2 linked regions of the Microbispora hainanensis genome follow. The protein of the gene in region 1 interacts with the protein of each later gene in a pairwise test. Links are inferred from orthologs where the notes say so. Each region holds a gene or a part of one and is shown on either strand. Other genes may lie near its edges.

The links.
Region 2: the proteins of OHB01_RS14770 (region 1) and ileS interact in binary tests that used the Escherichia coli proteins (3 or more experiments, as listed by UniProt). The link is inferred for Microbispora hainanensis from one-to-one orthologs.

Annotation. Positions count from the first base shown.
Region 1 is NZ_CP108086.1:3,120,087-3,123,150, forward strand. What follows is about bases 1-2,756. They hold OHB01_RS14770 (hydrogenase maturation protease), read right to left. Parts: upstream 1,739-2,756; coding sequence 1,262-1,738; downstream 1-1,261. Other genes in these bases: hypD (hydrogenase formation protein HypD), read right to left, coding at 1-500; OHB01_RS14760 (HypC/HybG/HupF family hydrogenase formation chaperone), read right to left, coding at 508-756; OHB01_RS14765 (hydrogenase maturation nickel metallochaperone HypA), read right to left, coding at 731-1,138; OHB01_RS39910 (DUF6893 family small protein), read right to left, coding at 1,144-1,248; OHB01_RS14775 (hypothetical protein), read right to left, coding at 1,747-2,756. Also shown: more of OHB01_RS14775, read right to left, coding at 2,757-3,024; OHB01_RS14780 (DUF6084 family protein), read right to left, coding at 3,021-3,064.
Region 2 is NZ_CP108086.1:5,179,654-5,183,651, reverse strand. Bases 266-3,955 are described here. They hold ileS (isoleucine--tRNA ligase), read left to right. Parts: upstream 266-596; coding sequence 597-3,755; downstream 3,756-3,955. Other genes in these bases: OHB01_RS24215 (MFS transporter), read right to left, coding at 3,838-3,955. Outside these bases: more of OHB01_RS24215, read right to left, coding at 3,956-3,998. UniProt on the Escherichia coli protein: Catalyzes the attachment of isoleucine to tRNA(Ile). As IleRS can inadvertently accommodate and process structurally similar amino acids such as valine, to avoid such errors it has two additional distinct tRNA(Ile)-dependent editing activities.

The sequences.
Region 1 (3,064 bases):
AAGACCGAGAAGTTCCGCACGTCCTCGGCCGCGGCCCGCAGCACGGTCATGGCGGTCGACGGCGTGGTGGTCTCGAACCCGATGGCCATGAAGACCACCCGGCGGTCCGGCTCGCGGCGGGCGATCTTCAGCGCGTCCAGCGGCGAGTAGACCATGCGGATGTCGGCGCCCTGGGCCGTGGAGTCGAAGAACGATCCCCGCCCGCCCGGCACCCGCATCATGTCCCCGAACGACGTCATGATCACGTCGGGCTGCTCGGCGATGTGGATCGCGTCGTCCACGCGGCCCATCGGGATCACGCAGACCGGGCATCCGGGGCCGTGCACCAGCGTGATCGTCTCGGGCAGGTAGTCCTCCAGCCCGTGCTTGTAGATGGTGTGGGTGTGGCCGCCGCACACCTCCATGAACTTGTAGGTGCGGCCCGGCTCGCACAGGCTCGCGATCCTGGCGGACAGCGCCCGCGCCTTGTCCGCGTCGCGATACTCGTCGACGAAGCGCATGGGTCCTTCACCTCTCTATGGACGAGTCACGCAGCGCCGCCAGCTCGTCCTCGTACGCCTGGCCGATGCCCTCCAGGAACTCCAGCGCGGCCCTGGCCTCGGCCTCGTCGATCTTCGACAGCGCGAAGCCGACGTGGATCAGGACCCAGTCGCCTGGCCGCAGCGGCTGACCGTCCAGCAGGCCGATGTTGACGACCCGCCGCACCCCGCTCACGTCGACCCTGGCGAGGTCAGTCTGACCGGGCGGGATCTCCACGATCTCGCCCGGAATGCCCAGGCACATAGGACACCTCCGCAGTGGCGCCGGGGTCGAGCTGGACGGATTCGAGGACGAGGCTGTCCCCGCCCTCGCTGTCGATGTCGATCCCGCCGCACAGGCCGCAGATCGTGAGCGGGTCGGCGCACAGGGCGGAGTGCCCGCAGCCCCGGCAGATGAGCCGTACGGGCTCGACGACCAGGTCGAGCGCCGCACCCTCGGCGACCGTGCCCGCGGAGGCCAGGCAGAACGCCTGGTCGAGGGCCTGCGGGGCGATGCGCAGCAGCGCGCCCGCCCGCACCCGGGCCCGGCGCACCCGCCTGCCCTTGGCCCGGCGCTCCACGGCCTCGAGCACGGCCTCGGCGATCCCGAACTCGTGCATCAGGGTCACATCCTTCTGATCCGCAGATAGCGCCGGATGTCGGGCAGCGACTGGACGACCAGCGCGGCCACCAGGGCTGCCACCAGCATGAGGACCAGGCGTTTCAGCATTTCCCCAACCCCTTCATCTCCCCGCCTCCTTCGCGAACTCGTGCGTGATGAGTGCGAGCACGAGGTCGGCGGCCTCGGGGACGGCCGCCGCGACCGGCGGGCTCAGGTCCATCCCCGGCGTCACGTCGGCAGGCTCGCAGCCGACGAGCAGGACCCTGCCGCCCCACGGGAGATCGAGCCCGGAGGCCAGGGTGAGCACCGCCTCGGGCGTCATCGCGTGCGCGTCCACGAAGGCCCGCTCCGCGTCCGGGCAGGCCGGCGCCACGACGCTGAGCGTGCCGGGGGCCAGCCCCGACGGCACCGCGTCGACGAGGATCGTGAGGTCGTATCCCGAGGTCAGCTCGTAGGCGAGGTGGATGCCGCGGATGCCGAAGTCGCCGACCCGCACCCCGTCGGGCACCCCGGCGGCGGTGAGGCGGCGGGCGACCGCCACGCCGAAGCCGTCGTCGCCGAGGAAGACGTTCCCCACGCCGGCCACCAGTGTTCTCATGCCGGTCTTCATAGGGGTTCCACCTCGTCCGGCGCGAAATAGAAGAACCGCCGCTGCTCGCGCTGCAGGTCGGAGCCGGGATCGTCCTCCAGCGTGACGGCCAGGTGGCGCACGCCGTCCACATCGAGGAACACCGCCTCGACCAGGGCGGTCCGCCCGGCCAGGAACATGTCCTGCGCGTCGGCGCGGCGGTGGCCCGGCCGCAGCCGCACCCGGCTGCCCCTGGCGATCCGCACCCCGCCCACGGTCACGGACTCGTCGTCGGGCGTCGTCCGCGCGGGGACCTCCAGGTGACGGATGGCGCCGTGGAGCCGTTCGAGCAGCTCCGGCGGCAGGTCGGCGGCCCGTTCGAGGATCTCGGCGGCACGCGGGTCGGTGACCCGCGCCTCCCGCTTCTCCTCCTCGGTCAGGGTCAGCGTGCGCAGCGTGAGCAGCTCGTCGATCTCCGTCGAGTCGAACAGGTCGCCCGGGCTCTCCGGCGCGATGGCCGGGTGGTCGTACAGGATGATCGGCGAGGACAGCACGACGTCGCGGCGGCCGGCCTCGCCCACCAGCACCGGCCAGGTGTTCTCGTTGCGGCACTGCCGCGCCGCCGCCTCGGCCCACATCGGCGGGTCGAGCAGCGAGACGAACGCCCCTCCGCTCACCCCGATCAGCAGGTGGGCGGCGACCAGCGAGCGGCGCAGGGCCTCCTCGCGCGGCGCGTCCGCCCGCTCCCAGTGGGAGGTGTTCTCCACCTCCACCCGCAGCCGCACCAGCCCGTACGGCCCGGGCAGCCGCTCGGCGGAGATCCGCAGCTCCGCGTCGAGCGGCTGGTGCTCGCAGACGATCCGGCCGGTCCGCTCGCCGCCGGGGCCCGCGATGTTCTCGATGACGCGGTCGGCCAGCACCTGGACCTCGATCGTGCAGGGCCTGGCCGTCACGCGGGCCAGGGACACCGTGGTGCGGGCCTCCCGCTCGGTGGCCTCGTCGAAGCTGAGGTAGTCGCGTCCGCCGACGGTCAGCTTCGGGACGGGCCAGTAGCCGTCGTCCTCCTCCCGCTCGACCGTCCTGCTCCTGACGTGCAGGAACCGCAGCCGCACGTCGATCCGGGCGTCTCCGGGGGCCTCGAGAAGGCACTCGGTCGCGCTGCCCGACGGCTCGCCGGGGTAGTTCGGCGGCACGAGCACGCCGAACTGCCAGCGCATGCGGTTCTTGGCCGCCGAGGCGCGATAGGGATAGAGCAGGTAGCCCTCGTACAGCACGGCGTCCGCGACGCGGCGGGCCGCCTCCATCGGCACGGTCACCGTGCTCCCTCCTTCATGCGCGCTTCCTTCAGGAGGGCAT
Region 2 (3,998 bases), 2.1 Mb from region 1 along the record:
GCCGAGGCTTTTACCCCACCCGTACCGGGACGGGGCATTCGGCCAGCTCCTCCTCGTCACGCTCTGTTTCGATCAGTTTGTCGCGGACGGTGTCATCGAGACCATGCCCCGGATCCCGAGGCGAAGGCCCGCGGACCACCACCGGTCGTCCTCCCGACGGCCGCCGGGGCCCGCCCGCACATCCCCACAACAATCGCGAGGCCTGCGCGTGTTCCTCCCTATTCCCGGGACGGGCCGGGTCTCACCCCTAACGTCGCGCGTATATCGGGAAGCCCTTCCGCCCGCGTTGCGTTATCGTCGTAGTCTGCAAGGTGTTGATGGGGACGAGTACCTCCGCATCCGCCCGCACAGCGACCCGGGGACGGTGTGAGCCCGGGGCGGGCCGCGCAGGGAAGATCACCCCGGAGCCGCCGGAAGAAAGGCCGTCCCGGCCGAGTAGAACCGGCAGCGGAGAGGAAAACGAGAGGGCGCCCGGCCAGGCCGGTCGTCAAGAAGGGTGGTACCGCGGAGCCGTTCCCGGCTTCGTCCCTTCACGCCATGTCAGCAGCGCTGTCAGCAGCCCCTGCCAGCTCACCGCGTGGAGGTCCCGCCCGACGATGTCTTCCCACTATTTCCGCTCACTTCCCGCGCAGGTCGACCTGCCGGCCCTCGAGCACGAGGTCCTCGAACGCTGGCGGGACGGGAAGGTCTTCGAGCGCTCGCTGGAGCAGAACGCCGGAGGCCCCACCTGGGTGTTCTACGAGGGCCCGCCGACCGCCAACGGCATGCCCGGCGTCCACCACGTCGAGGCCCGCGTCTTCAAGGACGTCTTCCCCCGCTACAAGTCGATGCGCGGCTACCACGTGCCCCGCAAGGCCGGCTGGGACTGCCACGGCCTGCCCGTCGAGGTCGCCGTCGAGAAGGAACTCGGCCTGTCCGGCAAGCCCGAGATCGAGTCCTACGGCATCGCCGAGTTCAACGCGCGCTGCCGCGAGTCGGTGCTGCGGCACGTGGACGCGTTCGAGGAGATGACCGAGCGGATGGGCTACTGGGTCGACATGTCCCAGGCCTACCGCACGATGGACCCCCAGTATGTCGAGGCCGTCTGGTGGTCGCTCAAGGTCGTCTGGGACAAGGGCCTGCTGTTCCGCGACCACCGGATCACTCCGTACTGCCCGCGCTGCGGCACCGGCCTGTCCGACCACGAGCTCGGCCAGCCCGGCGGCTACGAGACCGTCTCCAGCCCGTCGGTGTACGTGCGGATGCCCGTCCTGTCCGGCCCGCTGGCCGAGATGGGCGCCTCGCTGCTGATCTGGACCACCACCCCTTGGACCCTGGTGTCCAACACCGCGGTCGCCGTGCACCCCGACGTGACGTACGTCGCGGCCCGGCGCGGCGACGAGGTGCTGGTCGTGGCCGAGCCGCTGCTGCGGCGGGTCCTCGGCGAGGACGCCGAGGTGCTGGCCACCTACCAGGGCTCCGAGCTGGAGCACACCGCCTACCAGCGGCCCTTCGACCTGGTCGACATCGAGGGCGCCCACTACGTCGTGCTCGGCACGTACGTCACGGTCGAGGACGGCACCGGCCTGGTCCACCAGGCTCCCGCCTTCGGCGCCGACGACATGGCCGTCTGCAGGCGCTACGGCCTGCCGGTGGTCAACCCGATCGGCCCGGACGGCCGCTTCCTGCCGGACGTGCCGTTCGTGGGCGGCAAGTTCTTCAAGGACGCCGACGAGCCGCTGACCGAGAACCTGCGCGAGCGCGGCCTGCTGTTCCGCGGGGAGCACTTCGAGCACAGCTACCCGCACTGCTGGCGCTGCCACACTCCGCTGCTCTACTACGCGCTGCCGTCCTGGTACATCAGGACCACCGCGATCAAGGACCAGCTCCTCGCCGAGAACGAGCGCACCAACTGGTTCCCCGAGACGATCAAGCACGGCCGCTATGGCGAGTGGCTGCGCAACAACGTCGACTGGGCGCTGTCGCGGTCGCGCTACTGGGGCACCCCGCTGCCGCTGTGGGTCTGCTCGGAGAACGAGGACCACGTCACCTGCGTCGGCTCCCTCAAGGAGCTGGGCGAGCTGGCGGGCCAGGACCTGACCGGCCTCGACCCGCACCGCCCGTACGTCGACGACGTGACCTTCCCGTGCCCGTCGTGTCAGGCGGAGGCCCGGCGCGTGCCCGACGTGATCGACGTCTGGTACGACTCCGGCGCCATGCCGTTCGCCCAGTGGGGCGCGCCGCTGGTCAACAAGGAGGTCTTCGAGAGCTCCTACCCCGGCCAGTTCATCTGCGAGGCGATCGACCAGACCCGCGGCTGGTTCTACTCGATGATGACCGTCGGCACGCTGGTGTTCGGCCGGTCGTCGTACGAGAACGTGCTCTGCCTCGGCCTGATCCTCGCCGAGGACGGCCGCAAGATGAGCAAGCACCTCGGCAACGTCCTGCAGCCGATGCCGCTGATGAACCAGCACGGCGCCGACCCCCTGCGCTGGTACATGGCCACCTCCGGGTCCCCCTGGGCTCCGCGCAGGATCGGCCACGCGGCGCTGGAGGAGATCGTCCGCAAGGTCCTGCTGACCTACTGGAACACCGCGTCGTTCTTCACGCTGTACGCCAACGCCGAGTCGTGGTCCCCGGCCCGGGCGGCCGAGGCCCCGGCGTACGCGGACCGGCCGCTGATCGACCGGTGGGCGCTGGCGGAGCTGCACCGCACGGTGGCCGAGGTCACCGCGTCGATGGAGGAGTTCGACACCGCCCGGGCCGGGCGCCGACTCACCGAGTTCCTGGACGACCTGTCCAACTGGTACGTCCGCCGCTCGCGCCGCCGCTTCTGGTCCGGTGAGGCGTCGGCCTTCGCGACGCTCTACGAGTGCCTGGAGACCGTCACCCGGCTCATGGCCCCGCTCGTGCCGTTCCTCACCGACTATCTGTGGGACGTGCTGCGCGAGCCGGACGCCCCGGCCTCGGTGCACCTGGCCACCTGGCCCGAGGTGAACACCGCGCTGCTCGACCCCGAGCTGTCGGAGCGGATGGCGCTGGTGCGCCGGCTCGTTGAGCTGGGCCGCTCGGCGCGTGCCTCGTCGTCGGTCAAGACCCGCCAGCCGCTCGGCCGTGCCCTGGTCGGCGCTCCCGGCTGGGCCGCGCTCCCCGGCGAGCTGCGCGACCTGATCGCCGACGAGCTCAACGTCCAGCGGCTTGAGGACCTGTCGGGCTTCTCCGCCGACCTGGTGACGTTCACGGTCAAGCCCAACTTCCGCAGCCTCGGCAAGCGGTTCGGCTCGCAGACCAAGCTCGTCGCCGCGGCGGTGTCGAGCGCCGACCCGGCGGAGCTGGCCCGCGCCCTGCGCTCGGGCGGGTCCGCGACGGTCGACGCCGGTGAGCTGGGCACGGTGGAGCTGGGCACGGACGATGTGATCGTCACCGAGCAGCCGAAGTCCGGCTGGGCCGTGGAGACCGGCGCGGTGGACACCGGCACCGGCGAGACCGTGGCGCTCGACCTGGCGATCACCGACGAGCTGCGCCGGGCCGGCCTGGTCCGCGACGTGATCCGGCTCGTCCAGGAGGCCCGCAAGTCCACCGGCCTGTCCATCACCGACCGCATCCACCTGTGGTGGTCGGCCAAGGGCGAGCCGGCCGAGGCGCTGCGCGAGAGCGGCGACGCCGTCGCCGAGGAGGTGCTGGCGGCGAGCATCACCGAGGGCACCCCGGACGAGGACCTGCCGGTGCACGAGGACGCCGACCTCGGCCTGTCCTTCCGCCTCCGCAAAGCCTGATCCCGACGCCGATGGGGGCCGGTCACGCCGACCGGCCCCCATCGTGCATGTACGGCGGCCGGGGGTGCCCCGGCGGCTCCGCTCAGCCGGGCTCGACAATGCGGCGGCGGGTCGCCATGACGACCACCCCGCCCGCGAGGGCGAGGGCGGCCAGCACGGCGGCGAAGATCGTCGAGCCGGTGGTGAGGCCCGCCGCGTCGCTGAGATACCCCGCGGCGACCGGCAGGAGACCGGCGGGTACGT